2 regions of the Vogesella sp. EB genome follow, and region 2 is predicted to be linked to the other one. Evidence: riboswitches for the same ligand, from Rfam matches in the RefSeq annotation. Region 2 holds a riboswitch; the other holds the start of a gene.
What was found. Region 2 has a riboswitch for cobalamin ahead of ACG97_RS05640 (iron ABC transporter permease). Riboswitches for the same ligand answer to the same signal wherever they lie in the genome.

Region 1 (15,867 bases), on a different contig from region 2:
CCTTCTTCTCCATCTTGGCCACGTCGGCCTCGGCCACCGAGCCGGCCTTGCACTCGGCGATGAACGCCTGCAGTGCCGGGTTGGCCGCAGCGGCCTGCGTCGCCAGCGGATGCTCGGCGGCGACGGCGACATAGGTGGCGCCCATCAGCGTGTCGGGACGGGTGGTGTACACCTTCATCACGCCGTCGTGGCCGATGCTGTCCGTGTCGTAGGCAAAGGACACGTCGGAGCCGAAGCTCTTGCCGATCCAGTTGCGCTGCATGGTCTTCACCTGTTCCGGCCAGCCGTCCAGCTTGTCCAGATCATTCAGCAGCTCGTCGGCGTACTTGGTGATGGCAAAGTAGTACATCGGGATTTCACGCTTTTCCACCAGCGCGCCGGAGCGCCAGCCGCGGCCGTCGACCACCTGCTCGTTGGCCAGCACGGTCTGGTCGACCGGGTCCCAGTTCACCACCCCGTTTTTCTTGTAGATGATGCCCTTCTGGAACAGGCGGGTGAACAGCCACTGCTCCCAGCGGTAGTAGTCGGGCTTGCAGGTGGCCAGCTCGCGATCCCAGTCCAGCGCAAAGCCGAGGCTGTCCAGCTGCTTTTTCATGTACTCGATGTTGGCGTAGGTCCACGCCGCCGGCGCGCCGCCGTTCTTCATCGCCGCGTTTTCCGCCGGCAGGCCGAAGGCGTCCCAGCCCATCGGTTGCAGCACGTTGAAGCCCTGCGCCCGCTTGAAGCGCGCCAGCACGTCGGTAATGGTGTAGTTGCGCACGTGGCCCATGTGCAGCTTGCCGGACGGGTAGGGGAACATCGACAGCGCGTAGTATTTCGGGCGGGTGGTGTCTTCGACGGCTTTGAAGGCGGCGGTGGCCTGCCACTTCTGTTGGGCGGCGGCTTCAAGCTCGCGCGGGCTGTATTGTTCTTGCATGGAGATCTCTAGGCGCAAAAAAGCGTGAAAATTCAATCGCAACATTATAGCGGCGAGTTGCCATCGCCGCGAAGCGCTGCACGGAAAAGGTTGGCCGCAACGCCGGCCTAGGGTCTTTTGAGAGGCGCCTAACCCTGGCGCAGCAGGCCGAGCAGCATCTCGCTGGCCATCACCACCATCAGCAGCGCAAAGCCCTTTTTCAGCTTCGCCACCGGCAGCGCGTGGGCGGCACGCGCGCCCAGCGGCGCGCACAGCACCGTCATCAGCATCAGCGCCAGCATCGCCGGCAGGTAGATGAAGCCGAACGCGCCCCACGGCAGCCCCGGCGTCTGCCAGCCGGCGGCCAGATAGCCGAGCGCGCCGGACACCGCGATCGGCCAGCCCAGCGCGGCGCTGGTGGCGATGGCGGTATGCATGCGCACATTGCACCAGCCCATGAACGGCACGCTCATCGAACCGCCGCCGATGCCGACCCAGCTCGACACCATGCCGATCACGCCGCCGGCGGCGCTCTGGCCGGCAATACCCGGCAGCTCGCGGCTGGCAGCCGGTGCCGCGCCGAAGAACATCTGTGCACCGATCACGTAGGCGTAGATCACGAAGAACCAGCGCAGGCCGTTGCTGGGAATCCAGCCGGCCAGCAGGCTGCCGACAAAGGTGCCGACCATCATCGCCGGCGCCATGCCGCGCACGATGGCCCAGTTCACCGCACCCTTCTTGTGGTGCGCGCGCACGCTGGCCACGCTGGTGAACACCATCACCGCCAGCGAGGTCCCCACCGCCAGATGCTGCACGTAGTTGCCGCCGAGCCCGGCTGCGTCCAGCACGCCGACCACTACCGGCACGATCACCAGCCCGCCGCCGACCCCGAGCAGGCCGGCGAGAAAGCCGGCGACCACGCCGCAGGCCAGCAATACCGCAATCAGCGTCAACGACAACATCAGAGCAGGTTCTCCATCAGGTAATGCCATTGCTGCGGCGTGACCGGCGTGATCGACAGCCGGTTGCCGCGTTGCAACACCGTCATCTCCAGCAGCGCCGGATGCTGGCGCAAGGCGGCCGGCGACAGCAGCGCGGTCTTGCGCACGAAGCGCACGTCGACGCACTGCCAGCGCGGCTGCTCGGGGCTGGATTTGGGATCGAAATACGGGCTGGCGGGATCGAACTGGCTGGAATCGGCGTGCGCGGCGCCGACCACCTCGGCGATACCGGCAATGCCCGGTTGCGGGCAGGACGAATGCCAGAACAGCAGCTGGTCACCCGGCTGCATCTGGTCGCGCATGAAATTGCGCGCCTGGTAATTGCGCACCCCGGTCCACTCGAACGCGCGCTCGGGGTTGGCCGCGAGGTGGTCGATGCCCACCTCGTCCGGCTCCGACTTCATCAACCAGTACGCCATGCCTGTCCTCCGTGGCCGGTGCTCGCCACCGGGCGCGATGTCATATAATGCGACCTTCCCTTCCTCCCACCATTCAGAAGAGACAATGTCATGAAAACAGTCCTGCTTGCCAGCCTGACGCTACTACTTGCCGCCTGTACCATCAGCGGCCCGCGCGTATCGGTGAAGCCGATCGAAATCAAGCCGCTGGAAATCGAGATCGGCGACGGCCATCGCGGCAGCGGTTCGTTCTGCCCGCCGGGCCAGGCCAAGAAAGGCAACTGCCGCTAAGCAGCACCGCGCCGGCAACCGCCGGCCGCATTACGCCGGCGCCGCCAGGCGTCGGTAACGGATCAGGCCGGATTCGGTCAGCAGGTAATCCAGCTGCACGTCCCACGGCTCTTTCGGCACCGCCGCCACCCGCTGGCAGTCGAAGGCGACGCCGACCAGCAACGGCCGCCGCCAGCGGCGGAAACCGTTGAGATAGGCCAGCGTGGTGTCGTAAAACCCCCCACCCTGCCCCATGCGATAGCCCTGCTCGTCCACCGCCAGCAGTGGCACGAACAGGATCTCCAGATCGCGGGCCCGCCAGTTGGCGCCGTCGAATTCCGGAATGCCGTAGCGGTTGTGATACCAGCGCCCGCGCGCATCCAGCACCGAAAACAGCATCTTGCGCCCGCGCAGCGGCAGCGCCGGCAGCGCCACGCGGCAGCCGTGCGCCAGCGCGCGCGCCATCAGCGCGTCCAGCCCCAGCTCCGAGCCGGTGGCGACATAGGCGCCGATGCGGCGGCCATGGCGGAAAAAACGGCGGGCATGGTAACTGATCGCCTTTTCGGCGTGATGGCGTTGTGCGGCAGGAATGGCTTTGCGCGCCTGGCGAATCTCGCGGCGCAAACGCGCCTTGTCAGCGGCAGCAGAGGATGTCATGGGCGGAAGGGGGAGTCCCCCGCGAGAGTCGATCGGGCCGAATTCGCTTGTACCCTGTTTCCAGGGGGGGTCGCCGGCCAGTAGCTTCGGGCACATCCGCAAAGGGACGCGACACACCTGCTACTCATGCTGACAACCAAAAGCGAACGCATTGGTACAAAGGAATTATGGGCCGTCTCGAACACCGCAGGGGATTGAACGGATATTCGTTTAGAACAGGTTTTGCTGGCTCTGGCGTAACGCCTCGTCAGCGGCCTCGCTCATGTGTTGTATTTTACGCCTGATTGTCGCCATCTCCAAGCCACCATCGCCGACTTTTACTTTCAGCAGGTCGTGGGCGATGTTGAGGGCGGCCATGATCGCGATCTTGTCGGCGTCGACGATGCGGCCGCCGCTCTGGATCGCCTGGATCTTGTCCGCCAGCAGGCGTACCGCCTGCTCCAGCGTGTCGCGCTCTTCCAGCGGCGTGCCGATGGTGAACTGGCGCCCGAGCAGGGTCACATCTACCTGTACGATCTCGCTCATTCGGCATCCTCCTGCGGCAGGCGCGTCATCAGCGCGGCAACGCGGTGGCGGGTTTCCTCCAGCGCGAATTTCATTTCGGCATTTTCCTTCATGGTCTGCGCCAGCACCTCGGCGAAGCGGCCATTCTGGTTTTCCAGCTCGTGGATGCGCGCAATCAGCGCCACCACACGGCCTTCCAGATAATCGAGTTCTTGTTCCATAGCGGCGAGGATAGCCAAGGGTAGTGGAGGCGTCAAACCGGGTCTGCCGCCGTCGCCCGGCACGGGCGCCCAGCGCAGCGACCGCCAAATTTTACGTCCTGCCGCGCGCCGATGTCAGCAAAATATGCCGCGGCGCAGCGAAATGGCCGCGCCGGCCTCAGCCCGCCGGCAAACGCTGCCGCGCGGCGTCGATCTGGCGGCACAGCTGGCGGGCGCCGTCGGCCAGCCGCGGGCCGGGGCGGCTGATGCTGTCCTCGGTTAGCAGCGACAGGTTGCCCAGCGCCACCGCCGGCAGTTGCGGCCAACGTTGCCAGTACGCCAGCTGCCGTTCCTCGAACGCCAGGATCAGCTGCGGCCGGCGCGCCAGCACCGCCTCGACACTGACCTGCGGCGCCGGCACCGCGGCATCGGCAAACACGTTGCGGCCACCGCACAGCCGCACCAGGCTATCGACAAAACTCAAGCGGCTGACGCTGAACAAGGGCGTGTCGCCGACCTGCACAAAGGTCGCCACCGGCCGCGCCGACGCGTAGCGCTGCCGTAGGCTGGCAAATTGCTGCTCGAAGCGCGCCGCCTGTTGCGCCGCGCCGCGCTGCTGGCCGCTGAGGCGCCCCAGCGCGCGCATCTCGCGGGCGATGTCGGCCACGTTCTGCGGCGCACTGATATACAGCGGAATGCCCAGCGCACGCAGCCGCGCCAGCTCGCGCGGATGGCTGCCATCGCGCCAGGCCACCACCAGCTCGGGGCGCAGGCGCAGGATCGCCTCCAGGCTGATGCCGCTGTAACTGCCGACGCGCGGCAGCTGCCTGGCGGCCGGCGGGTGGTCGCTGTACTCGACCACCGCCACGATCTGCGCCGCGGCGCCGATCGTGTACAGCGTCTCCACCGCGTGCGGCACCAGCACCACGATGCGCCGTGCCGGCGCCGGCAACGTCACCGTCTGCCCCAGCCCGTCGGTCACCGACAGCTGCGCGGCGGCCGGCAGCGCCCAGCCCGCCAGCAACGCCAGGACTGGCCAGCGCCTCACGCCGGCGCCTTCAGCGGCAAAGGTTGGCCGCACGCCACCAGCGTCACCCGCCGGCACAGCGCGGCGACGTCCTGGTTCAGCCGCCCCAGCTCGTCGACGAAGTGGCGGGTCTCGGCGCCGAGCGGCACCACGCCCCAGCCGATCTCGTTGCTGACCAGCAGCACCGCGGCCGGTGTCGCGGCCAAGGAATCCAGCAGCGCGGCGCGTTCGCGCTGCCAGGTGTCGGCTTGGAACTGGCCGTCGGCGTCGAAAAAGCGCATCAGCCACATGCCGAGACAGTCGACCAGCAGCAGGCTGCCGGCCGTCCCCTGCGCCGCGATCACCGCCGCCAGCCCCGGCCCGACCTCGACCAGCCCCCAGGCCGCCGGACGGCGTTCGCGATGATGGGCGATGCGCGCGGCAAAGCTGTCATCGTCGCGCCGCTCGGCGGTGGCGACGTACAGCACCGGCCCGTCGTGGGCCAGCGCCAGCTGCTCGGCATAACGGCTCTTGCCGCTGCGGGCGCCGCCGGTGATCAGATGCGTGGTCATGCTCAACTCCTGCCGGAAATCAAAAACGACCTGCCCGGCTGGCGGGCAGTCGTGTTGCGTTACACACCGGGGCGGCGCCCGACGGGCTTACTGGGCGTAGCGTACGCCGACGAACCAGCCGCGGCGAGGCTGATTGTAGTTCTGTACCGTCTGATAGTCCTTGTCGGCGACGTTGCTCAGTCGCGTGTTCAGCTGCCAGTGCTTGTCGAGCTGGTAGTCGGCGCCGAGATTGAGCACGCCGTAGCCACCCAGCACCTTGTCGGCGCTGTTGTCGGCATCGTCGTAGCGGCGGCCACTGGCGCGCCATTCCGCGCTGAGGCGGGTGCGGTCCAACTGCCAGCCGGCCGTCAGCGCGCCGAACAGCTTGGCGTGGCGTGCCAGTAGCTTGCCGGAAGGCTGGCTGCGCGGCCGCTGCGAGGTGATGCTGCCGGCGAGGCTGAAATCGCCCCAGCTGCGGCCGGCTTCCAGCGTCTGGCCGGTGATGCGCGCCTCGTCGATATTGACCTGCAGCCCGTCGGTCGCCGATTTGCTGGCGATCAGGTTGTCGATCCGGTTATCGAACACGATCACGCTGAAGTAGTCACCCTGCTGCCGCCACTTCAGCGACAGCTCGCGGTTGCGCGCCTCTTCCGGACGCAGAGCCGGGTTGCCGTGATAGCTGGCGCCGGAGCCGCTCCAGTACAGCTGGTTGAAGGTCGGTGCCTTGAACGCGGTGCCGTAGGCGGCGCCGAGCAACCACTGCGGTGTCAGCGCATAGCCGTAGCCAAGCTGGCCGGTGGCCTTGTCGCCGAACTGCGAGTTGTCGTCGTGGCGCAGGCTGCCCTGCAGCCGGTGCGCGCCGAAGCTGCCCTGGTAGGCGGCGAACAGCGAATCCACGTTGCGGCGGGTGCCGTTGAAGCTGCTCAGGGTCTCGATCTGCTGCTCGGTGCGCGCCGCGCCGAGGCTGAACTGGCCGACGCCCTGCCACTGCACGTCGTGCTGCCACTGCCATTCCTGCTGGCGGGTAGCGGCAATCGCGGACGGCTTGCTGAAGTTACCCTTGGTAAAGGTGTGCTGCCGGTCATTGGTCTCGGCGTAGCGCAAGGTACTCTGCCAGTTGGCCCGCAGCTGGTTTTTCAGCTCGATGCTGTGCCCCTGCAGGCGCGTGCGCAACTCGTCCGCCTTGTTGACGGTGGCGTCGTAGGCGCTGCTGGCCTCGGTCTGGTACAGGTTCAGCCCCAGGCTGTGGCCGGCGGCCAGCTCGTGCTGCACGCTGGCGAGATAGGTGGTGTTTTCATAGCCGTCACGGTCGGGGTTGTACTTGCCCGGCTGGAAGCTGCGCGAGGAAATGCCGTCGGTACGGTTGTGCTCCAGCGCGAGGTTGAAGGCAGTGTTGCCGGCCTTGCCGGACAGCCCGGCGCCGCTGCTGCGCTTGTGTTCGGCACCGATGCCGGCATGGAAGCTCAGTGCCGTCCCGCCTTCGCCGCGCTTGGTGAAGATCTGGATCACGCCGCCGATGGCGTCGGCGCCATACAGGCTGGAGGCCGGGCCGCGCAGGATCTCAATCTTTTCGATCGCCGCCAATGGCAGGTGTTCCAGCGCGGTGGCACCGGTGGTGACCGAGGCGATGCGCATGCCGTCGACCAGTACCAGCACGTGATCGGCCTTGGTGCCGCGCAGCAGCAGGGTGGCGGACTTGCCCTCGCCGCCGTTGCTGTAGGCTTCCACCCCCGGCTGGCGGCTGAGCAGCTCCGGCAGGCTCAGGCTACCGGATTGCTCGATTTCCTCGCGACCGAGCACGGTAACGTCGGCCAGCACGCGGCTGAGCGGGATCGCGCTGCGGGTGGCGGTGACCACCACGGTCTCGCCAGTGGTGACGGGATTGGCGGCCACGGCGGCATGGCCGGAGGCCAGCGCCAGCAGCGCGGCCAGGGTTTTGTTGTCAAACATGAATACACACTCCGGGATGAGAAAAAGGGAGTGCGGAGAAATCAGGACCAAAAGACACGCGCGCCGGCCGTTGCGGCAGGCGAACTGTCAGCTCGCCTCCCCGCGATGCTCCAGCAAGACGCGATTCCGCCGCGTCTGTTGCAGGCCGGTCTCCGGGCTTGGTCATGCGGGGCAACGCCTTCCCGTCCCTGCGGGACAGTGGCGAGTGTTGCACCTGGGGCGCGCCATGCGCGCCCAGACCTTACCGTTGCGGGGGCAGCACCGGAATTGCACCGGCTTCCCAGTTTCACCCGGCGCGCTTGGGGCACGCCGGACACCTGCAGGGGCGGGATTATACCTGCGTGCACTGCACAATACGTACCCCGCTGCAATTTACCGCCACCAGCCTTCGCTGCGGGTAACGGCATGAAAAAGCCCCCGTTGCCTCCCGACGAGGGCGGCGACAGGGGCGGATCTAGCCAACCGGGGCGGCGGCCGGCCGTGAACGGCTTAGTAGTTGACCGTCAGCGAAGCCTGCACGTTGCGGCCGGCAGCCGGGTACAGATCGTATTTGCCGGTCGAGCCAGTTGAGCCGGAGCGAATACCGTAAGTAGCATAACGGCGATCAAACAGGTTGTTGACGTCCAGCGCCACGCTCAGCTGCTTGCTATAGCGGTGGCTGAACTTGGCGTTAAGCACGGTATAGGCATCCAGCTGCTTGTCGAACTGGTTCGCCTGGTCGTTGTCCAGCCGCTGCTTACCGACATACTGCAGCTGCAGGCCGATGCGGCTGGCCTCCTGCGGCAGCCAGCTCAGGCCCAGCGTGGCCAGCTGCTGCGGCACCATCGGCACCTCGTTGCCGGCCAGCTCGACGCCACCCGCCGCACCCTGACGGAAGGTCGCCTGCTGCCAGGTCAGGTTACCGTTCAGCTCCAGGTTGGCCGCCAGCTGACTGCGCCCTTCCAGCTCCAGGCCCTGACGACGGGTCGGCGCCAGATTGACGTTGCTGCCAAAGAAACCGACCAGCTTGTTGAAGTGGATTTCATTGGTCAGGTCGTAACGGAACCACGCCGCGCGCAGCGCCTGCCCCCCCTGCTTCCAGTCCAGGCCGATTTCCTTGTCCTGCGAGGTCTGCGGCAGCAATGGCGAGGACACATAAGCCTGCTCGTCGGCATTGGCCAGACGGAAGCTGCGGCCAACCTTGGCATACGCCTCCAGCTGGCCGGTCAGTGCCTGACGGGCGCCCAGCTGCCAGGCGTGCAGCTCCTTGTTGCTCTGGTAGCTATTGGCAAAACCGGTGAAATCGACGGCGCTGTCCTCGATACGCTGTGTACGACCACCGATACTGATCGAAGTCCCGGCCTGCGGACGTAGCAGCACGTCGGCAAAACCGCCAACATGGCGCTGGCGAATGCGGGTCGACAGCGTCGCGGGGCTGCCGTTATTCACGTCCATATCGCTCTGCAGCGTATCGACGCCGAACACCAGCCGGTGACGACCCAGCTCCTGCTCGTAACGCAAACTGGCCGACTGTTCGTCCAGATCGCGCTGCTCCAGCCAGCCGGAAGCCTCGGACTGCGACTGCTTCGCGCGCGTGGCCACATCCAGCGACAGCATGCCTTCGCCCAGCGACTGGCGCGCCTGCACGCCAAAGGCATCGGTCTTGATGTCCATGTAGTCGTTCGGCTTGCTGGTGCCGCGCGGATCATTGCCGAACTCGTCGACGCCGGTAGCCGGGTTGACGCTACGGGCACCCGGCATGCGCAAGTCCTGGTTGCTGCTGCGCGCATAGAGGCGCACGTCGCCGCCCTGGTGGCGCACGGTGGCCGTCAGGCCGGCGCTGTCGTTGCGCTCGGCACTGTTGGCACGGTAATTGTCGCTGCTCAGCGACTTCACAAAGGCATCCAGCGCCACCTGCTGGCCGCTGAGGTGGCCGGACAGATCCAGCTTTTTCAGGTTGTAGCTGCCGGCAGTCAGCGTGGCCTGCACGCCGTTGGCGGCCTTGAAACCGCTGCGGGTGATGATGTTGACCACGCCACCGGTAGCGCCGCCGCCGTAGGCCACCGCGCCGCTGCCGCGTACCACCTCGATGCGCTCGATCTCGCTCAGCGGCACCACGCCCAGGTTCGGCGCGAGCAGATCATTGGTGTTCTGCTTGACGCCGTCGATCAGGATCAGCGTGTTGCTGATGCCGGTCATGCCGAAGCCGCGCAGGTCGACCATCGCGCTGTCGGCGGAGCCGGTGTTGTTGAACACGTGTACACCAGCCAGCGTCGACAACAGGTCCTGCACCGTGCGCGCGGTGCTGTTGGCAATGTCGGCGGCGGTAATAACCGACACGTTGACCGGCAGGTCGCTGACCTTGTCCGGGCTGCGGCTGGCGGTGACCACCACTTCATCCAGCTGGGTCACGGGGGTCGCGGCCAGCGCCAGCGGGCTACAGGCCAGCGCGACCAGCGCGGCCAGGGGTTTGTTGTTGAACATGAATACACACTCCGGGATGAGATAAAGGGAGTGCGGAGAAATAAGGACATACACCGGCCGTTGCGGCCAACGTTCTGTCAGATCGCCTCCCCGCGATGCTCCAGCTAGACGCGATTCCGCCGCGTCCATTGCAGGCCGGTCTCCGGGCTCGGCCTTGCGGGGCAACGCCTTCCCGTCCTGATGGACAGTGGCGGTTGTTGCTCCTGGATCGCGCGGCGCGCGATCAGGCCTTACCGTTGCGGGGGCAGCGCCGGATTGTCACCGGCTTCCCGTTTCACCCGGCCTTGTCATTGACAGGCCGGACACCTGCAGGGGCGCAATTATACCCGTGTGCGCCGCACAAATCCCGCCGCGGCGGCAATTAGCTTATTCCTGCTCAAGACGGTTGCCAGCATGGGCGGCCCTGCCGTAAGGTCTGCCCCATTCGTTGTCAGGAGCCATCATGTCGCGCATTCCCCACCCAGATTTGTCCGCCCTCGCCGCCGCCCAGGCCCGCCAGCAACAGCTGACCAAACCCGCCGGCAGCCTCGGCCAGCTGGAAAGCCTGGCCTGCCAGCTGGCCGCGCTGCAGGGACGCGAGGTGCCGCTACCGCTGTCGCCGGCGATCACCGTGTTTGCCGGCGATCACGGCGTCTGCGCCGAGGGGGTGTCAGCCTATCCGCAGGCGGTGACCGGCGCGATGGTGGCCAATTTCGTGCACGGCGGCGCGGCGATCAGCGTACTGGCGCGCGTCAACCAGGCACGGCTGGAAGTGGTCGACGCCGGCGTGGCGGCCAGTCTCGACGGCCTGCCCATCGTGCACGCCAAGGTGCGCGCCGGCAGCGGCAATATCCGCCGCGAGGCGGCACTGAGCGCCGCCGAGGTGCAGCAGGCACTGGAGGTTGGCCGCGACGCGGCACGGCGTGCCATCGCCAGCGGCGCGACGCTGCTGATCGCCGGCGACATGGGCATCGGCAACACCACGCCGTCGGCGGCGCTGATCTGCCGCCTGACCGGCCACAGCGTGGACAGCATCGTCGGGCGCGGCACCGGTGTCGACGACGCCGGCCTGGCGCTGAAGCGGCAGGTGGTGGCCGACGCGCTGGCGCGCGTGGCGGCGGCCAAGCTGGACGGCCGCGCGTTGCTGGCCGAGCTGGGCGGACTGGAAATCGCCGCCATCGCCGGCTTCTATCTGGAAGGCGCGGCGCAGGGCGTGCCGCTGCTGCTGGATGGTTTCATCAGCACCGCCGCCGCGCTGGCGGCGCAGGCCATCGACACGGCGATCACGCCGTGGTTCATCGCCAGCCACTGCTCGCAGGAAACCGGCCACCAGCTGGCACTGGCGGCCCTGGGGCTGACGCCGCTGCTTGACCTCGGTTTCCGCCTCGGCGAAGGCTCCGGCGCGGCGACGGTGATCCCGCTGCTGCAACAGGCGATCGCGCTGCACGCCGGCATGGCCACCTTTGCCGAGGCCGGCGTCGCCGGCAAGTCGGAGCCGGCATGAATCCCTACACCCTCACCCTGCTGCGCCACGGCGACATCGACCACCAGGGGCGGCTGATCGGTCACACCGACCTGCCGCTGACCGAACGCGGCGCCGCCGACTTGGCCGCCAGCTGGCAGCGCATCGTGCGTCACGCGCCGGTGACCAGCATGGCCACCTCGCCGCTGCTGCGCTGTCGCGAATTCGCGGTGCAACAGGCGCTGGCCTGCGGCGTACCGCTGCAGGTGGCACCGCTGCTGGCCGAGTGCCACTTCGGCGCCTGGGAAAACCGGCCGCTGGCCGACATCGCCGCCACCACGCCGGACTGGCAGACGCTGCTGGCGCGCGGGCTGCTGACGCCGGAGGGCGGCGAATCGTTCGAGCAGTTCCGTACCCGGGTGCTGACCGGCTTCGCCGACTGGATGCAGCAGGCGCGCGGCAGCCACCGCGTGCTGGTCAGCCACGGCGGCGTGATCAACGTGCTGCTGGCCGAGCTGCTGGGCACCGACTTCAACGTGGCACGGCTGATGGCGGTGCAGCGCGGCGGCTTCGCGCAGCTGTCGATGCTGGAGGGCCATCCGGCCTACCTCACGCGGCTGGAAGCGCCGGATCACGGCGGCCACTGAGTTATCCACAGCCACGCCGGTTTCCGGAAGTTACCCACAACGCTCCCTCCTCGACGCCCCGACCATGCGCTCACTGATCCTCGCCGTGCAGTTCCTCACCCGCCTGCCCACGCCGCAATTGAAAACCTTCGACCCGGCGTGGCTCGCCGACGCCGCGCGCTGGTTCGCGCCGGTCGGCCTGCTGGTCGGCGCCGTGGTGTGGCTGGCCGTGCTGGCCGGCAGCCTGCTCGACCCGTGGCTGGGCGCGCTGCTGGGCCTGCTGGCCTGGCTGTGGGTCACCGGCGGCCTGCATCTGGACGGCCTCGCCGACCTCGCCGATGCGCAGGGCGCGGCACACCGTTCGCGCGAGCGCTTTCTGGAAGTGCTGAAGGACCCGCACCTGGGCAGCTTCGGCGTGATGAGCATGGCGATGCAGCTGATCGCCAAGCTGGTGCTGCTGATGCTGCTGCTGAAGTTCTCGCTGGCGGAGGCGGGGTTTTCCCAGGGTGCGCTTTATTCCCCGGATGCACCTGCGGCTTACCCGGGCTACCTGTCCGGGCTACCCATACTGGCCGCCAAGCTGGCACCGCTGCTGCTGGTGCCGGCGTGGGCGCGGCTGTTTACCGTGGCGTGGTCGGCGACGCTGCCCAGCCTCGCCGCCGGCAGCGGCGAGCGCTTCGCCTGGCGCACGCACTGGCCGTCGTTCTGGCTGAGCGCCGCGCTGCTGGCGACCGCTTCGTGGTGGCTGGCGCCGCCGCTGCTGCTGGCACCGCTGGCCGGGCTGTGGTGGTGGACATACCTAAAAAAGAAACTGGGCGGCATGACCGGCGATTGCCTCGGCGCCGGCATCGAGCTGTGCGAAAGCCTGCTGTTGCTGCTGTTGCTCGTCCCACACTGAACCGGCCCCCCATGAAAAAACCGCGCCCTGTCTGCACCCGGCGCGGTTTTGTGTTTGCGGCCAACGTTGGCCGCAGGCGGATGGCTTACAGCGTGCCGGCCACCTTCTTGTTGCGCATCAGGCACAGCATGTCACAGGCGATGTGCGCGGCGGCGATGGCGGTGATTTCGCTCTGGTCGTAGCTCGGCGCCACTTCCACCACGTCCATGCCGACGATGTTGAGGTCGCCCAGGTTGCGGATGATCTTCAGCGCCTGCGCGGTGGTGAGGCCGCCCGGTACCGGGGTGCCGGTGCCCGGTGCAAACGCCGGGTCGAGACAGTCGATGTCGAAGGTGACGTACACCGGGGCGTCGCCGATGGTTTTCTTGATCTCGGCGATGGTGGCATCGACGCCGTTGTCGTGCACCCACGGCGCGCCCAGCACGTTGAGGCCCATGAAATCGTCGTTCCAGGTGCGGATGCCGACCTGTACCGACTTGGCCGGATCGATCAGACCTTCCTTCACCGCCTTGTAGAACATGGTGCCGTGGTTGAGCGAATCCGGCTCGTCGTCGGGCCAGGTATCGCAGTGCGCGTCGAAGTGCAATAATGCCAATGGCTTACCATAATTCTCGGCGTGCGCGATCAACAGCGGGTAGGTGACGAAGTGGTCGCCGCCGAAGGTCAGCATCTTGGCGCCGGAGGCGAGGATGGTGCGCGCGTGTTCGATGATGGACGGCTTGATGGTCAGCGGGTTGTGCGCGTCGAACCAGCAGTCGCCGTAGTCGATCACCGCCAGGTCGTCGAACGGGTCGAAGCCCCACGGGTAGGGCTTCAGCTCGGCCAGCTGCACGCTGGCGGCACGGATCGCCTGCGGCCCCTGGCGCGCGCCGGAACGGTAGGTCACCGACAGGTCCAGCGGAATGCCGGACACCGCCACATCGACGCCGTCGAGGTTGCGCGTGTAGTTGCGGCGCATGAAGGACAGCACGCCGGCGTAGGTATTTTCGATGGAGGAGCCGTACAGGCTCTGGCGGCGAATGGCGCCGTCGCCCTTGATTTGATCGTCAGACATGTTCGCTCCGCAAGAAGAGCACGCCGCGGCGACGCGCCACGACGATTACCGTCCATCTGTACAGCCGACGGTTTGAGGCTGGCGCACCCCGCGGTGCGCAGCGCGCAGTGTGCCGCTTGTCTGGAGACAGAGCAAGTTTTGCCGTGGAATTAACTACTTAGCGAGAGACGTTCTCAATGAATCAACGCGATCATCATCCAGCCCCGCCAGGCGGCAAATACGTGCTGCCGTTTGCCTTCACCGCCACCACGCGCGCGTACTACCGGCTGTGGCTGGTCAATGTGGTGCTCACCATCGTCACGCTGGGGATTTACTCGGCGTGGGCGAAAGTCCGCACCCAGAAATACCTGCTCGGCCACACCACGCTGGATGGCGGGCGCTTTGATTACCACGGCAAGCCGATCGCCATCCTGAAGGGCCGCCTCATCATGCTGCTGGCGCTGGCGGCGTGGACGTTTTCCGAAAGCCTGCCGCTGCTGCACGCGGCCATCGCGCTGCTCGCCATTGCCGCCGCGCCGTGGCTCGGGGTGCAGGCGCTGCGTTTCCGGCTGGCCAACACCAGCTGGAACCAGATGCGCTTCCGTTTTAGCGGCAGCAGCGCCGACAGCTATAAAGCCTTTGCCAAAAGCTGGGCGCTGCTGATCCTGAGCCTCGGTCTGGCGTGGCCGTGGGCGACGCAGATCAAGCAGCGTTTTATCGCCGGACATAGCACGCTGGGACAGGCCAAGCTGCAGCTGCAGCCCTGCGCCGGCGCGCTCTATCGCGCGGCGCTGGGGAGCACGTTGGCCGCAGTCTGCTATCTGCTGGGAGCCGGCATTATCGGAGGGATCATCTGGCAGGTGGCCACGCTCAGCGGTTTCGCGCACGGCATTGCCGTGCAGTTTGGCCGGGCGACGCTGACGCAACTGGACATCGTCTTCTTCGCCATGCTGGCGGCGCTGTGGACGATGGCCACACTGGGCTATGCGCGCATGGCGATCAGTCGCGTGCTGATCAACCACACCTCGCTGCAGCTGGTGACACTGGAAGCGCGCCTGGTCTGGTCGCTGCCCAGCCGCCAGATGCTGGGGCTGCACTTTTCCAATACGCTGGCCCTGTTGCTCAGCCTGGGACTGGCCTGGCCGTGGATACGCATCCGTACCCTCCGCCTTCAGCTGCAGTCGATGTCCCTGCTCAGCAGCAGCGATATGTCGGCACTGCCGCTGCACACCCCGCTTAACCAGCTGGACGACGCCCGTGGCGACGAACTGGCCGAGCTGATGGCGCTGGATCTGGGATGGTGACGATCAAGGCCTTATGGCGCGACGGCAAAACGCCGCAGGCGCAGGCGGCCAACGTTGGCCGCATCGACGACGAGCTGTTGCTGCTGCGCGATGGCCGGCAATACCGCTATCGCCTGGCCGATATCCGGCTGGAAGCCGGCGTCGCCGATCTGCCGGACACGCTGCAGCTGCCGGATGGCAGCACGCTGGAGGTAGCCGACCGCATCGCCATCCGCCGCCTGATCGGCGGGCTGTCCTGGGGCGACCGCAGCGGCCACTGGCTGCAACAAAGCTGGCGCGCGCTGGCCGGGCTGGCACTGCTGGCCATCGCGGCCCTGTGGCTGGGCTACCGCCATCTGCTGCCGCTGGCCGCCGGGGCGCTGGCGCCGCTGGTGCCGGTAACGGTCGAGCAGGCGCTGGCGGACAGCACCCTGCAGTGGCTGGATCAGAGCGGTGCCATCGGCCCCAGCCGCCACGGCGAGGCACGGCGTGCGCGGCTGCAGCAACAACTGCAGGCGCTGCTGCCCGACAGCCGCTACCGCTACCGCCTGCTGCTGCGCGACGCGGCGGTCATCGGCCCCAATGCCTTTGCCCTGCCCGGCGGCACGATCGTCGTCACCGACCAGTTGCTGGCGCTGATCCAGCGCAATGACGAGCTGCTGGCCATCCTCGCGCACGAGGCAGGGCACGT
Region 2 (15,867 bases):
CGCCCATGCCGCACATTGTGCCGCGCTGTAATGCCGCGCCGCGCGCTGGTGCACGGCGGCGTGGAAGATGTCGCGCAGTGCCGTGCTGTCTGCCGGCTGGTAGCGGCGTAGCGAGTAGGGTTGTTTCATAGCGGAATCGCCAGCAGCAGCCACAGCAGCAGCGCCCGGTCCAGCAGCCGCGCGGCACGGGCGATGTCGGCGGCGGCGGGCGTGGCGCCATCGCCCAACGTTGGCCGCGCTTCCAGCTGGCCGTGGTAGGTGGCGGCGCCACCCAGGCGGATTGCCAGCGCGCCGGCGCCGGCGGCCATCACCGGGCCGGCGTTGGGGCGTGTCCCACTGCGGCGCCTGCGTGCGCCAGCAGCGCAGCGCGAGGCGGGTGTGGCCGGCCAGCGCGTAGGCCAGCGCGGTCAGCCGTGCCGGCACGAAACCCAACACGTCGTCGGCGCGGGCGGCGACTTTGCCGAAGCGTTCGAAACGCGGGTTGCGGTAGCCCCACATCGCGTCCAGGGTGTTGGCGAGGCGGAAGGCCAGCGCGGCCGGGGCGCCGCCGACGGCAAACCAGAACAGCGCGCCGAACACCGCGTCGTGGCCGTTTTCCAGCAGCGATTCGGCGGCGGCGCGGGTAACGGCGGCCTCGTCGGCATCGCGCAGCTCGCGGCTGACGATGCGACTGGCCAGTGCGCGCGCCTGCGGCAGGTCGCCGGCCAGCAGCGCCGCGCCGATGGGGCGGGTGTGTTCCAGCAGGCTTTGCCGGCCGAGGGTGAAGTACAGCACCGCCACGCTGACGGTGGCGGCCGCCAGTGGCGGCAACTGTGCCAGCAGCCAGAACAGGGCCAGCGGCAGCGGCAACACCAGCAGCGCCCAGGCCAGCAGGCCGCGCAGCAGGCCGCGCAGCAGGCGCTTGCGGCCAACGTTGAGTGTTTTTTCCAGCACGTTGGCCACAGTGCCGAAGCCGACCAGCGGGTGAAAGCGGCGTGGCTCACCGAGCAGGCGATCAAGCAGCAGCGCCGCCGCCATCGGCGCGGCGACGCTCAGCATGGTGCTGCCCCGCATGGCGGCAGGAACAGCGCGGCGGCGGCGGCCGGGTTGCTGGCGAAGTAGGCGTGGAAGTACGAGGCCTGCACGCTGCCGTGGCGGTACACCGCCTCGCCGCCGGCACGGCCGTCCTTGCGCTGGCAGTGGGTCAGCGCTGCCAGCGGCGTGTCGAAGCTGGAGTAGTGGAAGGTGTGGCCGCGCAACTCGCCAGCGCCGTGCGGCCAGGCCTGGCTGCCCAGCGCCGCCAGTTTCTTGCCCATGCGCACGCTACCGGGTAACACGCCGGCCATCGCGTGGTGGTGGCCGTCGGTGTCGGTGAGGCTTTCCGTCAGCGCCATCATGCCGCCGCATTCCGCCCACAGCGGCGTGTCGGCGGCGACGGCGGCGTGCAGGCTGCGTTGCCAGCGCTGGTTGGCCGCCAGCGTTGCCGCGTGCAGTTCCGGATAGCCGCCGGGCAGCCAGACGGCGTCGGCACCGGCCGGAATGGCTTCGTCGGCCAGCGGCGAGAAGAAGGCAAGCGTCGCGCCCATGGCCGCCAGCGTGCGCAGGTTGGCCGCGTAGATGAAGGCGAACGCGGCGTCGCGGGCGATGGCGATGCGGCGGCCGGCCAGCAGTGGCGGCAAGGCCGGCTGCACCTGCGGCGCCGGCGCAAACTCGGGCAGCGACGCCAGTACCGCGTCGTCCAGCTGCAGCGCGTCGGCCAGTGCATCCAGCCGCGCGGCGAGATCGGGCAGCTCGGACGGCAGGTGCAGGCCGAGGTGGCGCTCCGGCAGCGACTCGACCTGCCGTGGCAGGTGGCCGACCACCGGCAGCTCTGCCGTGCCGCAGGCGCGGATCATGTCGGCGTGGCCGGGGCTGGCGACGCGGTTGGCCAGCATCCCCGCCCACGGCAGCTGGCCGTGATCACGCAGGCCGCGGGCGATGGCCAGCGCGGTGCCGACCATCGCCGAGCAGTCCAGCACCGCCAGCACCGGTACGCCGAAGTGGCGGGCCAGATCGGCGCTGGACGGCTGGCCGTCGTACAGCCCCATCACGCCTTCGATCAGAAGGTAGTCGCACTCCCGCGCCGCCTCGGCCAGCAGCGCGTGGCATTGCGCCTCGGTGCACATCCACAAGTCCAGCACGTCCACATCGCCACCGCTGGCGGCGGCCAGCAGCATCGGGTCGATGAAATCGGGGCCGGTCTTGAACACGCGCACCCGCTGGCCGGCGCGCGAGAGCTTGCGGGCGAGGGCGGCGGTGACGGTGGTCTTGCCTTGGCCGGAGGCGATGGCGGAGAGGAGAAGGGCTTTGCAGCTCATGGGCTTGCTTTCATTTCGATGGGCGGGGCAGGTCACGCATGGGTGTGCCGTTGCCGGCGCGATGGCGATGGCCGGCAAGGTGGCCGCAATGCGCTTGCGGCCAACCTTGCGCCGGAAACGGGCCGGCGTGATGGTGTATCGGGGGGTTACCACTCGATGCCGGGTTGGGCGGCGATGCCGGCGGCAAACGCGTGCTTGACCAGCGTCATCTCGGTGACGGTATCGGCGGCGTCGATGATCGCCTGCGGTGCGCCGCGGCCGGTGACGATGACATGCTGGCCCGGCGGGCGGGCGATGATGTCGTCGAGCACGTCTTCCACATCCAGATACTTGTATTTCAGCGCGATGTTCAGCTCGTCGAGCAGCACGAGACCGATGGCCGGGTCCTGCAGCATCTGCCGCGCTATTTCCCACGCTTCGCCGGCGCGGGCGACGTCGCGCTCGCGGTCCTGCGTGTTCCAGGTGTAGCCCTCGCCCATCGCGTGGAACTGCACCTCGTCGGGGAAGCGGCGCAGGAAGCGCTCTTCGCCGGTGGACATCGCGCCCTTGATGAACTGCACCACGCCGACCTGCATCTCGTGGCCGAGGCCGCGCATCACCATGCCGAAGCCGCTGGAGCTTTTGCCCTTGCCGTTGCCGCAGTTGACAATGAATACGCCGCGGTGCTGGTCGGCGGCGGCGATCTTGGCGTCCATGATTTCTTTCTTGCGCGCCATGCGCTCGTTGTGGCGCTCGGTGCGGCCCTGGTCTTCGGTGTGGCTCATGATGGGTGTCCGGGTAAGAAGCAGGGGTGGCCTGCGTGGTGGAGTCGGGTTAAGGGGTAGCCGAGCACGGCGGCGAGGTGCTCGGCGTTAAGTTCGGCCAGCGGGTACTGGCGGTGCTGGCCGTGCTCGTCGAGCAGCAGCGCATGGCTGGCGCAGGCCGGGGCCAGCTGCAGGTCGTGGCTGACCAGTAGCACCGCCTTGCCCTGCGCGCACCAGCGGCCGATCTGCTGCTGCAGCGCGGCCTGGTGGGCGAGGTCGAGCGAATTGGACGGCTCGTCGAGCAGGATCAGCGGCGCATCCTGCGCCATCACGCTGGCCAGTGCCACGCGCTGGCGCTCGCCGCCGGACAAGGCCTGCAGTGGCCGTGCCGCCAGACGGCCAAGGTCGAAGGCGTCCAGCGCGGCGGCGATGCGTTGCGGGTTGTCGCCGGCGTCCGGCCAGGCAAAGCGCGCGGCGGCGACGGCATCCTGCACCGCGTAATCAAAGGCATCGTGGCTGGCCTGCGGCAGCATGGCGAGGCGTTGTGCGCGCTGGCGCGGCGTCAGCTGCGGCAGAGGTTGGCCGCACAGGCGGATGTGGCCGCCGTCGGCGCGGCGCAGCGCCGCCAGCGTGGCCAGTAGCGTGCTTTTGCCGCAGCCGTTGCGGCCGGCGATCCACCAGCATTCGCCGGCGCGGACCTGCCAGGTGAGCGGCTTCAGCAGCGTGCGGTGGCCATGGCGAAGGGTGAGCTGGTCACAGTGCAGCATCAGGCTAGCCTCCGGCGGGTGCGTTGCAGCTGCCAGAACAGCACCGGCACGCCCAGGAGCGCGGTCAGCACGCCGACCGGCAGCTGCATCGGCGCGACGATGGTGCGCGCCAGGGTGTCGGCCAGCACCAGCAGCGCGGCGCCGCTGAGCACGGCGGCAGGGATCAGCCGGCGCAGGTCCGGGCCGCACAGCAGGCGGCAGGCGTGCGGCACCATCAGGCCGATGAAGCCGATGCTGCCACCCTGGCTGACGGCGCTGGCGGTGAGGATGGCTGCCAGTACCAGCAGCAGGCGGCGCAGCATGGCCACCGGCACGCCCAGCGTCAGCGCGTGGTCGCCGTGCAGCGCCAGCAGGTTGATCGCCGGCGCCTGCCACCACGCCAGCAGCGCGGCCGGCAGCAAGGCCAGCCACGGCCACGGCCGCAGCGGGGTGCCGGCGATGTCGCCGACCAGCCAGAACACCATGCCGCGCAATTGCGCGTCCGGCGCAATGGTGAGCAGCAGCGAGATCAGCGCACCGCAGGCGGCGGACAGCAGCACGCCGGTGAGCAGCAGTAGCACCGTGCCGCTGCTGCGCGCGAAATCGCGGCGCGCCAGCAGGAACAGCAGCGCCGACAGCGTCAGCGCGCCAGCGACCGCGGCGCTGTCCACCTGCCACAGTGCCAGCCCCAGCCACAGCGCCAGCAGCGCGCCGACCGAGGCGCCGCCGGAGACGCCCATCACGTAAGGATCGGCCAGCGGATTGCGCAGCAGTGACTGCATCAGTACGCCGGCCAGTGCCAGCGAGGCGCCGGTGACCCAGGCGGTCAGCGCCCGTTCCAGTCGCAGGCTGAGCAGGGTATCGGCCAGTTGGCTGCCGTGGCCGCTGGCGGCCAGCCACAGCTCGCCGGCGCCCAGCGCGATGGAGCCGCTGCTGCAGGCCAGCAGCAAGCTGCCGCCACTGAGTAGTGCCAGCAGCGTCAACAGGGGCAGGGTGGGTAAGCGCAGGGCGCCGCGCAATGGGCGGTCCAGCGTCAGGCTGTGGGACATGGGCGCGATATCGGAATCGCGGAAGGGGCAGGCGTCAGGCGCACGGATCAGCAATCTGACCGGATGCCGCCCTCCGCAGCATGTGTCGGGACGCACTGACTGGCAGTGCGCGCGTTCGCCGTGGCCGGTATCCGGGCTGGTTTCGCCGTCTGCCCGCCTTCCCGTGATGACTCACAGTGGCGATGGGCAGGGCGGTCATGACGGCAGGGCCGGCAGACCTTAGAACCTGTTCAAATCCTCGCGAGCTCACGCGAGACAAGTCAAAAACGACTGAGAAAGTGGCATTTGTTACTAATATAAACAAGCATGCCGAAGTCGTTTTTAATGCCGTATCGCCCCATTGGGAGCTGTCGCAGCAGACATTGAACAGGTTCTTGAAGAAACGCACCGTTGCGGGGGCAGCACAGGGGTCACCTGTTTCCCGTTTAACTTGCCGGCGTGCGCCGGCGAAGCACCAAGGCAGTCGGCGATTTTAGCAGATCGGCAGCCCATGCTGCCGGCTTTTATATTTTCAAAAGGAATAACAAAACAAAAAATAATTATTTTTGGAAATATAGTGGCGCGGTTATGGTGACGGCAGAATCTTTCCATACCTTGGGGGCAGCAGCATGGCGCACGATTTTTCTGGCTTCGACTACATCATCCAGCCGGGCTGGAACAATTCCGGCCCCGAGCACTGGCAGAGCCACTGGCAACAAACGTTGGCCGCAACGCGGGTGGCCAACCACGACTGGCAGACGCCGCAGCTGGACGACTGGCTGGTGGCACTGGACGCGGCGGTGGCGGCCGCCACGCAGCCGGTGATCGTGATCGCGCACAGCCTCGGTTGCGCCACGGTCGCGCATTACGCGGCACGTTACGGCAACAAGCTTGCCGGTGCGCTGCTGGTGGCGCCGGCGGACGTCGAGCGCGCCAGCGCCCCAGCCGCATTGCAGCCGTTCGCGCCGCTGCCGGAGCTGGCGCTGCCGTTCCCGGCGCGGGTGGTGGCCAGCGACAGCGACCCGTTCAGCCTGCCGCTGCGCTCGGCGCGGATGGCGGCGTTGTGGCAAAGCCCGCTGCACTGGCTGCGCGACGCCGGCCATATCAATGTCGCGTCCGGCCATCGCCAGTGGCAGGACGGGCTGGCGCAGCTGGCGGTGCTGGTGGCCGATATCCGCCAGCAGCCGCAGCCGCGCGCCGCGGCGTACGCCTGAGCCGGCGGCCAAGCTTGGCGGCCAAGCGCTTGTACTGACGCGCGCGGCGCGGCAATGGGCGTGGCATTTGCGGCGGGCTTGGGCATAGAATTCAGTCATGCCCTGTCCCGCTGGAGCGCGTCATGCACCTGTTGGCCTTTGTTGACCATGTCGTCAGCGACATCATTACCCCGGCGCTGGACCCGCGTTTCGACATCGACCGGGTGACGCTGCTGTGCCACCGCGCTCACCTTGACCTCGCCTTCGACATCCTCGGCGTCTGCCAAAAGCTGCACCTGACCGCGGCGGTGGAGACGCTGCCGGCGGACAGCCAGCCGCTGGCGTTGCGGCAGCGGCTGCAGGAGCTGGTGCAGGGCGGCGTCTGTTTCAATATCAGCGCCGCGTCGCCGGTGCAGGCGGCGCTGGCCTACGATCTGGCGCGCGAACACCGGCTGCCGCTGATGGCGGTGGAACACGACAACGACCGCCTGATCTGGCTGCTCGGCGGCGAGAGCAGCCGCCTGCACAGCGGCACCGAAATCGCCGAAGGGCTGTCGCTGGAGGCTTATTTCGCGCTCTACGGCAGCCGCATCCTCGCCATCCACTACCGGCTGGAGCGGCGCAGCCCGCACCACGAGGATCTGGCGCGCGATCTGGCGGAACACGCCGCGCTGCGCCCGAAGTCGCTGTCGCTACTCAACCGGCTGTGCAACGACCTGGACGAGCAGCAATTCAGCCAGCACCCGCTGTCCAGCGGCGAACACGTGCTGTACGACTGGCTACTGGCCAGCGGCATGGTGGAGTTCCGCGACAGCGGCCACATGCGCTGCCTCGATCCGCGGGCGCGCTTCTTTCTCGCCGGCGGCTGGCTGGAGGTGTGGCTGCTGTCGCAGGTGGCCGAGCTGGCGCAGATCCTGCCGATCAGCGATGCCGCCGTCGGCGTCAAGATCAGCCATCACAATGTCGAGAACGAATACGACGTGGCGATCCTGTGCAACAACCACCTGTACCTGATCGAGTGCAAGACCGCCGCCCCCACCAGCTTCCAGCAGCGCGGCGTGGGGCTGGAAAACCTGTTCAAGCTCAACAGCGTTGCCGGTCTGGGCGGCCTGCACGCCAAGGCGATGCTGGCCAGCCTGTACGTGCCGACCGAAAGCGAGGTCGGCCGCGCCGAATCGCAACGCATCACGCTGCTGGCCGGGCCGCAGCTGCGCCAGGCGCGCGAGTACCTGCGCGAGTGGCTGATGAGCTGAGCGTGGCCCGGACTCGCGGTAATGCCGCGCCCTGTCGCATTCTCGGCCGCGCACAAGTCCGCATCCGGCGTCCCGTACTGCCACTGCGGCGCCAGCGGTGGCGGCCGTGCCACAGTGGCAAAATATGTCATCGTGTTTGTGAGAAAAAGAATTTTTTGTGACAGGCTTTCTGCTATCTTTGCCGCCGATCCCATTTCCCCGAACGGTTGCCATGCGCCTGATCCTGATGCTGCTGCTGGCCGCGGCCAACCTTGCCAGCGCCGACAGTCTGCTGATTGCCACCGAACACTTCCCGCCGTACCAGATCGAGCGTGAGCAGCGCGTCAGCGGCTTTGTCGCCGACAAGGTGATCGCGATGCTGCGCCAGGCCAATCTGCCGTACCGGCTGCGCGCCTATCCGTGGCAGCGCGCCTACAACACGGTGCTGGCAACGCCGCAGTCCTGCCTGTTCTCGGTGACGCGCACGCCGGAGCGTGAGGCGTCGTTCCAGTGGATCGGGCCGCTGACGCACAGCGAGTGGACGCTGTACGCGCTGCGCGGCCGCTTCATTTCATTTCGCAGCCTCGACGAGGTGCGCCACCTGCGTATCGGCACCTATTACGGCGACGTGCGCGACAGCTACCTGCGCCAGCACGATATGAAGGTCGATGCCGCGCCGCAGGACCGTGACAATATCGACAAGCTGCTGCAGCGCCGTATCGACCTGTGGGCCAGCGACCGCTTCACCGCCAACGGCCTGCTGCTGCAGCGGCAGCTGGACACGCGCATTGAGCCGGTGCTGGCCTTCAACCGTGTCGACTTGTACCTGGCCTGCAACCGCAAGCTGGACGCCAGTGTGGTGAAACAGCTGCAACAGGCGCTGCACATGCTCAAGCGCGACGGCAACTGGCGCGGCATCGAGCAGCGCTACGCGCGCTGGCCGGACATGCCGCAACACCAGCACTGAAAAACATTGCGGCCAACCTTGAACCAAGGTTGGCCGCAATGTTTTTCAGCGGGTGGGGCTCAGGCGTCGAGGCCGCTTTGCACCAGCTCGGCGGCACGGATCACCGCGCGCGCCTTGTTCTGCGTTTCCAGCCACTCCGATTCCGGGACCGAGTCCGCCACCACGCCGGCGCCGGATTGCACGTACAGCACCTCGTTCTTGATCACTGCGGTACGGATCGCGATCGCCAGGTCCATGTCGCCGGTAAAGCCGAGGTAGCCGACGGCGCCGCCGTACACGCCGCGCTTGGTCGGCTCGAACTCGTCGATGATCTCCATCGCGCGCACCTTGGGCGCGCCGGACAGGGTGCCGGCGGGGAAGGTGGCCTTGAGGATGTCGATGTTGGATACCTGCGGCTGCACCTTGCCCTCGACGCTGGACACGATGTGCATCACGTGCGAGTAGCGCTCGATGATCATGTTTTCGGTGATCGTCACGCTGCCGGTGTCGGCGACGCGGCCGACGTCGTTGCGGCCGAGATCCATCAGCATCACATGTTCGGCGATTTCCTTCGGATCGGCCAGCAGGTCTTCCGCCAGCGCCAGGTCCTCTTCGCGCGTCTTGCCGCGCGGGCGGGTGCCGGCGATCGGGCGCACGGTGACGGTGTCGTTCTCGCGGCGCACCAGGATTTCCGGCGAGGCGCCGACGACGTGGAAATCGTCGAAGTGGTAGAAGAACATGTACGGCGACGGATTCAGGCTGCGCAGCGCGCGGTATAGCGCCAGCGGCGATTCGGCGAACGGCATGCTCAGCCGCTGCGCCAGCACCACCTGCATGATGTCGCCGTCCAGGATGTAGTTCTTGGCGTCGCTGACCGCCTGCTTGAATGCGGCCTCGCCGTACTCCGACACCGCCTCGGTGGCGACCGACGGCAGCGACAATGGAATCGCCACCGGCTCGCGCAGCTTGTTACGCAACTGGCCGAGGCGAGCGTTGGCCTTCTGCAGCGCGTTCGGCACCGCCGGATCGGCGTACACCACCAGGTAGAGCTTGCCGGACAGGTTGTCGACCACCGCCAGTTCTTCCGACAGCATCAGCAGGATGTCGGGGGTGCCGACCGGGTCCGGCTTTTGCGTGGCGGCCAACCTTTTCTCGACGTAGCGCACGGTGTCGTAGCCGAAGTAGCCGACCAGGCCGCCGGTGAAGCGCGGCAGTCCGGCGATCGGCGGGGTGTTAAAGCGCTGGCTGAAGGCCTCGATGAAGGCGAGCGGGTCGCCTTCGTGGCGCTCGATCACCTTGTCACCGTATTCCACCTGCACGCTCGTGCCCTGCACGCTCGTGCCCTGCACCCGCAGCCGGGTGGTGGCCGGCAGGCCGATGAAGGAGTAGCGGCCGGAGCGCTCGCCGCCGACCACCGATTCCAGCAGGTAGGAATAGGGCTGGTTGGCCAGCTTCAGGTATACCGACAGCGGGGTGTCGAGGTCGGCGAACAGTTCGAGGGTGACGGGGATGCGGTTGTAACCGGCGCTGGCCAGTTCGGCGAATTGTTGTGGTGTCATGATCGTTCCAGGGTGTCAGGTCAAAAGGAGCGGGGCGGGGCGGCGTCTAGCGTCGCCATCGCCAACTGGCACGATCGGGCTGGAATCTCATGATGCTGGCTTTATCAAGTAACAATGCGGAACGGCTATTCTTGCGCAAAAACGCCTGCGCCGTACAGAGGTAGCAGGCGTGGTGCCCTTATACGCGCAGGTTTTGCGGCAGTTCGGCGGATTTTTTCAGCAGCGCGAACAGCTCGACCAGGCTGTCGATCACCAGATCGGCGTGCAGGTTGGCCGCATCGCGGTAACCGTAGCTGACCGCCACGGCGGCGCTGCCGGCGGCACGGGCGCACAGCACGTCGTTTTCCGAGTCGCCGACCATCACGATCTGCTGCGGGGTGATGCCCAGTACCTCGGCCACATGCTGCAGCGGCAGCGGCGACGGTTTTTTCTCGGGTAGGCTGTCGCCCCCGAGGATCAGGCTGAAGGCGCTGTCGATGCCCAGTTGCGCCAGCAGAGGCAACGCCAGCCGTTCCGACTTGTTGGTGACCACCACCAGCGGCAGGCCGAAGCCGTGCAGCAGGTTGAGGCCCTCGGCGACGCCGGGGTACATCTTGGTGTGCACGGTCAGGTGGCGGTAGTAGTGCTGGATGAAGAAGGTGAAGCCCTGTTCCCACAGCGTCGCGTCGGCTTGGCCGTCGCGGCTGTCGGTCAGCGCGCGGTGTACCAGGCTGGCGACGCCGTCGCCGACGTGGGACTGGATGCGGTCGGCGGCCAGCGGGGCGAGGCCGAGTTCGGCGCGCATGGCGTTGGCGCTGGCGGCGAGATCGGCGATGGAGTCAACCAGGGTGCCGTCGAGGTCAAAGGCGACGGCCTTGATGTGTGTCAGATTCATGGTCAGCGTGGGGCGGGGCGGTAGCGTGACGGCGGGCGGCACGGGTTGAAGATGGCGCCGATTATACCGGAAGCCCGGTGCGCCACCGCCATGTGTTGCTTGCAGCGGAAATGACAAATCAGTAGCATGCCCGGTTTTGCCGCGTATAGGGCGCTTGCGCCGGCGTGGTTGGCTGTTTCTATCGAAAGGACATCATGAAACCTCGTGCACTGGCTGTTGCCGTGACGCTATCCGGCCTGCTGCTGGGCGGCTGCGCCTCGCCGCTGGCCAACAAGACCGCCGATGCGGCGGCAATCCACGCCATCGAGCAGAACGCGCGGCTGGCGCGCTACAACTTCGACGGCGAGGTGCGCGTCAAGGCGATCCGCCTGCCGGGCAAGGTGGAAAGCCTGGTGGAGGGCGACGTGATCGGCGAAGTGGCCAAGTCGTTCAGCCTCGAGTTGCGCGGCGCGGTGGACATGAGCAAGAGCCGTGTCGAGATGACGCCGACCTTCCGCTTCAGCCGGCCGAACGCCGAAACCTGGCTGCGCCTGCCGATGCTGGCCGAGCTGAACACCCTGACGCTGTGGGTGGACGCCTCGGTGCTGGATCTGGCGATCCCGGTGCTGCGCGGCGAGCACAAGGGCAAGTACGTGATGTTCCAGGCGCCGCAGGACAAGGTGAAGAAGCTGCCGATAGACGCGGTGCTGGCGGAACTGCCGCAGGTAGCGAAGAACATCTACGCCGCCGTCGACAGCAAGGCCTACACCTTCCAGCCGCTGGACGAGGCGGCGCGCCAGGCCGGCGCCAGCTATCGCATCCGCCTGACGCTGGACCCGCTGGCCGAGGCGAAAATGAGCAAGCAGGCGGTGCAGGAGCTGTTGCAGCTGGCGCGCCGTCATGCCGGCGAGCACCAGAAGGAAGTGGAGGAGTTCGCCACCGCCGTTGGTCCGTTGCTGGACGCGTCGCAGGAAGAGCTGCAGACCAGCTCGCAGACCGACCTGCTGGTCAGCCGCAGCGGCAAGCTGCTGGGCGTCAGCGAGCTGCGCGAGTTCTCGGTGCCGAAAGAGAAGGAACTGGCGGTGACGGTGGCGTCCACGGTGCGCCTGAGCAACCACGAGCAGCCGGTGTTCAGCATGCAGCCGACGGCGAACAATGTGGTCAGCTTCACCGAGTTGCAGCCGCCGTCGTGGCTGGGCGGCAAGCGCCCGAGCGATGACGGGGAAGAAGCGGTCGAGGGTGACGACGAGGCGCCGCTGGACGAGGCCGCCTTGGCGGCAGAAGCGGCCGAGGAAGCCGCTGCCGCGGCACCGGTCGTCAAAAAGCCGGCGAAGGCGGCCAAAGCGCCCAAACCGGTCGCGAAGCGCAAACCGAAACCGGTCGCCCGCGCCCAGTAACACGGCAACAGCAAAACAGCCCGTCACCATGGTGACGGGCTGTTTTGCATTGCGGCCAACCTGGTGTGCCATGACGGCGTAGCGCCGCAAAGAACCTGTTCAATGTCTGCTGCGCTTCGGCGATACGGCGTTAAAAACGCCTTCGGAATGCTCATTTACTGCTTGTAAATTCCGCTTCCTCAGTCGTTTTTGCCTTGTCTCGCTCTAGCTCGCGAGACCTTGAACAGGTTCTAAGAAAACCTCGCAGCGCACCTGAGCCAGGTCGCGCCGCCGCAGACAGTACAAATCGTAGGGCAGGGGGCGCAACGCAGGATCAGGGTGGTGTTGGCGGCGTCTACAGCTGGCGGATGTCCAGCACCGGTACGCTGCCGAACGCCACACTGTGCAGGTAGGCGACAATCGCCGCCGCGGCGGCGGCGGGCGAAGTCAGCTGGCCTTCGGCCTTCAACGCGTCAAAGCGTGGTTTGTGCGGGAACTGCGCCGGATCGGCGGCGCGGATCTCGCCCTGCATGCCGGTGTCGATCACGCCGGGATACAGCGACACCGCCAGCAGCGGCCGGGCGGCGCCTTGCTGTTCGGCGGCCAGGGCGCGGGTGAAGTGGTCGACGCCGGCCTTGCTGGCGCAGTACACGCTCCAGCCGGGGTAGGGGTTGGCCGCGGCGCCGGAGGAGATGTTCAGCACCCGGCGGACGCCGTCGTGGCCGGCGCTGTGTGCGACAAAGGCGTCGCACAGCAGCAGCGGCGCGGTCAGGTTCAGTGCGATGGCGTGTTCTGCCGCGCCGGGCGGATAGGCGCCGACCTGCGCGATCGGCTGCACCGTGCCGGCGTTGTTGATCAGCGTCAGGCTGTCGCAGTCACCCAACGCCGCCAGCGCCCGTTCCAGCAGCAGCGGCAGCAGGCTGCTGTCGGCCAGGTCGGCGTCCAGCGTGATCAGCTGCGGGTGCTCTGGCAGCGGGCTGCAGTCGCGCGCGACGGCGACCACGCGGCCACCGTCACGCAACAGCTGCGCAACCAGCGCCGCGCCCAGCCCGCGCGAGGCGCCGGTGACGACGTAGCCGTTCACTTGCGGCCAACCTTGGCCAGTTCGGCACGCATCGCGTCTATGGTGGCCTTGTAGTCCGGGGTGCCGTAGATGGCGCTGCCGGCGACAAAGGTGTCGGCACCGGCGGCGGCGATCTCGGCGATGTTGTCGACCTTCACGCCGCCGTCCACCTCCAGCCAGATCTCGCCGCCATACTTGGCGGTGTACTCGTCGATGCGCTGGCGCACCGCGCGCACCTTGTCCAGCGTCTGCGGGATGAAGCGCTGGCCGCCGAAGCCGGGGTTGACCGACATCAGCAGGATCATGTCCAGCTTGTCCATCACGTGGTCGAGGTGCGACAGCGAGGTGGCCGGGTTCAGCACCAGGCCGGCCTTGCAGCCGGCGTCCTTGATCAGACCGAGGGTGCGGTCGATGTGGTGCGACGCTTCCGGATGGAAGGTGATGATGTCGGCGCCGGCCTTGGCGAAGCTGGCGGCGAGCGCATCGACCGGGGTCACCATCAGGTGCACGTCGATCGGGGCGGTGGTGTGCGGACGGATCGCCTCGCAGACCAGCGGGCCGATGGTCAGGTTCGGCACGTAGTGGTTGTCCATCACGTCGAAGTGGATGATGTCGGCGCCGGCGGCGATCACGTCGCGGACTTCCTCGCCCAGACGGGCGAAATCGGCGGACAGCAGGGACGGGGCAATTCGGAATTGGCTCATGGCTTTATACGGGGCGGGGCTGGAAATGCCCGCCATTGTACGACATTGCTCCGCCGGACGGCGACGCGTGCGGCGGATCGGCGCTACAATCAGGCTTTGCTGCCGGGCGTGTTGCCCTGCACCATGCCGGAACCGCCACCCATGAACGACGACTACCAGATCACGGTCGAGGCCGAAGCCTTCTACCAGCAGCAATACTCCAACGCCGAAGCCGGTCAGTACGTGTTTGCCTATCGCATCACGCTGCGCAATACCGGGTGCCAGCCGGCCAAGCTGCTGTCGCGGCACTGGATCATCACCGACGCCAACAACGAGCAGCAGGAAGTGCGCGGCATGGGCGTGGTCGGCGAGCATCCGCACCTGCAGCCGGGCGAGAGCTACAGCTATACCAGCGGCTCCACGCTGCGCACCCCGTACGGCAGCATGCACGGCAGCTACCAGATGCAGGCCGACGACGGTACCCGCTTCGAGGCGCCGATCCCGGAATTCCACCTGATCGCGCCGCGCACTCTGCACTGAGACACCGTCACCCCTGTACCTACCCTGTATCGACCAAGAGCCGCCGAATGCGACCAGCCGCCCATAGCAATACCCCGCCCCCGACCGACCGGGATGACCTGAAAACGCTGAAAACCCTGCTGCCCTACCTGTGGAGCTTCAAGTGGCGGGTGCTGTTCGCGCTGTCCTGTCTGGTGTCGGCCAAGATCGCCGGCGTGATCACGCCGCTGTTCCTCAAGGACATCGTCGACCAGCTGTCCATTCCGGCGACCTTGCTGGCGGTGCCGGTGCTGGCCCTGGTCGGTTACGGTTTCGCGCGACTGGTTTCCAGTGTGTTGGGCGAATTGCGCGATGCGATCTTTGCGCGGGTGATCCAGGGCGCGGTGCGTTCGGTGGCGCGTTCGGTATTCGCGCACCTGTTCCGGTTGTCGTTGCGCTTCCACCTGGAGCGCCAGACCGGCGGCATGAGTCGCGACATCGAACGCGGTACCAAGGGCATCGGCTTCCTGCTCAACTTCACCGTGTTCAACATCCTGCCGACGCTGGTGGAGATCGCGCTGGTGCTGGGCATCCTGCTGTACCGCTACAACGTGTGGTTCGCGGTGGTGACGCTGTCTACCATCGCCATCTACATCGCCTTCACGCTGACCATCACCGAGTGGCGCACCGTGTTCCGCCGCACCATGAACGACCTCGATTCCAAGGCAAACAGCAAGGCGGTGGATGCGCTGATCAACTACGAGACGGTGAAGTACTTCGGCAACGAACGCTACGAGACCGAACGCTACGACGGCAATCTGGCGTCGTGGGAGCGCTCCGCGATCAAGAACCAGGTGTCGCTGTCGATGCTCAACGCCGGCCAGGGCGTGATCATCGCCACCGGCGTGACGCTGATCATGTGGCTGGCGGCGCGCGGCGTGGTCAGCGGCGAGATGACCGTCGGCGACGTGGTGCTGGTGGCCACCTTCATCACCCAGCTGTGGGCGCCGCTGCACTTCCTCGGCTTTGTCTACCGCGAGATCAAGCACTCGCTGGCCGACATGGAACGCATGTTCACGCTGCTGAACGTCGGCGCCGAGGTCGATGACCATCCCGCCGCGCAAACGTTGGCCGCAAAGCAGGTGGCGATCCGCTTCGACGATATCGGCTTTGGCTACGACGCCAAGCGCCAGATCCTGCACGATGTCAGCTTCGACATCCCCGCCGGTCACACCGTGGCGGTGGTCGGTGCCAGCGGCGCCGGCAAGTCGACGCTGTCGCGGCTGCTGTTCCGCTTTTACGATGTCGGCAGCGGCGCGATCCGCTTCAACGGCACCGACATCCGCGAGCTGACGCAGGACAGCCTGCGCGCGCACATCGGCATCGTGCCGCAGGACACGGTGCTGTTCAACGACAGCATCTACTACAACATCGCCTACGGGCGCCCCGGCGCCAGTCGCGAGGAGGTGATCGAGGCGGCGAAATCGGCGCACATCCACGACTTCGTGATGAGCCTGCCGGATGGCTACGACACCACCGTCGGCGAGCGCGGCCTGAAGCTGTCCGGCGGCGAGAAGCAGCGGGTGGCGATTGCGCGCACCCTCCTGAAAA

Region 1: another riboswitch for cobalamin. It lies ahead of ACG97_RS14055 (TonB-dependent receptor); the one in region 2 lies ahead of ACG97_RS05640 (iron ABC transporter permease).

Annotation. Positions count from the first base shown of each region.
Region 1 covers NZ_LFDT01000029.1:19,412-35,278, forward strand. The annotation lists gene leuS (leucine--tRNA ligase) at 1-916, opposite strand, end outside; gene ACG97_RS14010 (sulfite exporter TauE/SafE family protein) at 1,045-1,857, opposite strand; gene ACG97_RS14015 (EVE domain-containing protein) at 1,857-2,315, opposite strand; gene ACG97_RS14020 (hypothetical protein) at 2,406-2,585, shown strand; gene ACG97_RS14025 (5-formyltetrahydrofolate cyclo-ligase) at 2,616-3,221, opposite strand; gene ACG97_RS14030 (cell division protein ZapA) at 3,432-3,746, opposite strand; gene ACG97_RS14035 (hypothetical protein) at 3,743-3,946, opposite strand; gene ACG97_RS14040 (cobalamin-binding protein) at 4,104-4,973, opposite strand; gene cobU (bifunctional adenosylcobinamide kinase/adenosylcobinamide-phosphate guanylyltransferase) at 4,970-5,503, opposite strand; gene ACG97_RS14050 (TonB-dependent receptor domain-containing protein) at 5,591-7,432, opposite strand; cobalamin riboswitch at 7,558-7,768, opposite strand; gene ACG97_RS14055 (TonB-dependent receptor) at 7,922-9,895, opposite strand; cobalamin riboswitch at 10,011-10,220, opposite strand; gene cobT (nicotinate-nucleotide--dimethylbenzimidazole phosphoribosyltransferase) at 10,338-11,378, shown strand; gene ACG97_RS14065 (histidine phosphatase family protein) at 11,375-11,983, shown strand; gene ACG97_RS14070 (adenosylcobinamide-GDP ribazoletransferase) at 12,048-12,860, shown strand; gene speB (agmatinase) at 12,946-13,914, opposite strand; gene ACG97_RS17005 (YjgN family protein) at 14,091-15,197, shown strand; gene ACG97_RS14085 (M48 family metallopeptidase) at 15,191-15,867, shown strand, end outside.
Region 2 covers NZ_LFDT01000006.1:115,594-131,460, reverse strand. The annotation lists gene ACG97_RS18135 (GNAT family N-acetyltransferase) at 1-129, opposite strand, end outside; gene ACG97_RS18130 (cobalamin biosynthesis protein) at 126-308, opposite strand; partial or broken gene ACG97_RS18125 (cobalamin biosynthesis protein) at 421-1,017, opposite strand; gene ACG97_RS05655 (cobyrinate a,c-diamide synthase) at 1,032-2,336, opposite strand; gene cobO (cob(I)yrinic acid a,c-diamide adenosyltransferase) at 2,483-3,100, opposite strand; gene ACG97_RS05645 (ABC transporter ATP-binding protein) at 3,097-3,846, opposite strand; gene ACG97_RS05640 (iron ABC transporter permease) at 3,846-4,874, opposite strand; cobalamin riboswitch at 4,979-5,348, opposite strand; gene ACG97_RS05635 (alpha/beta hydrolase) at 5,483-6,067, shown strand; gene ACG97_RS05630 (Card1-like endonuclease domain-containing protein) at 6,190-7,299, shown strand; gene ACG97_RS05625 (ABC transporter substrate-binding protein) at 7,511-8,245, shown strand; gene trpE (anthranilate synthase component I) at 8,305-9,786, opposite strand; gene ACG97_RS05615 (phosphoglycolate phosphatase) at 9,962-10,657, opposite strand; gene ACG97_RS05610 (hypothetical protein) at 10,852-12,033, shown strand; gene ACG97_RS05605 (SDR family NAD(P)-dependent oxidoreductase) at 12,368-13,096, opposite strand; gene rpe (ribulose-phosphate 3-epimerase) at 13,093-13,779, opposite strand; gene apaG (Co2+/Mg2+ efflux protein ApaG) at 13,921-14,298, shown strand; gene ACG97_RS05590 (ABC transporter ATP-binding protein/permease) at 14,346-15,867, shown strand, end outside.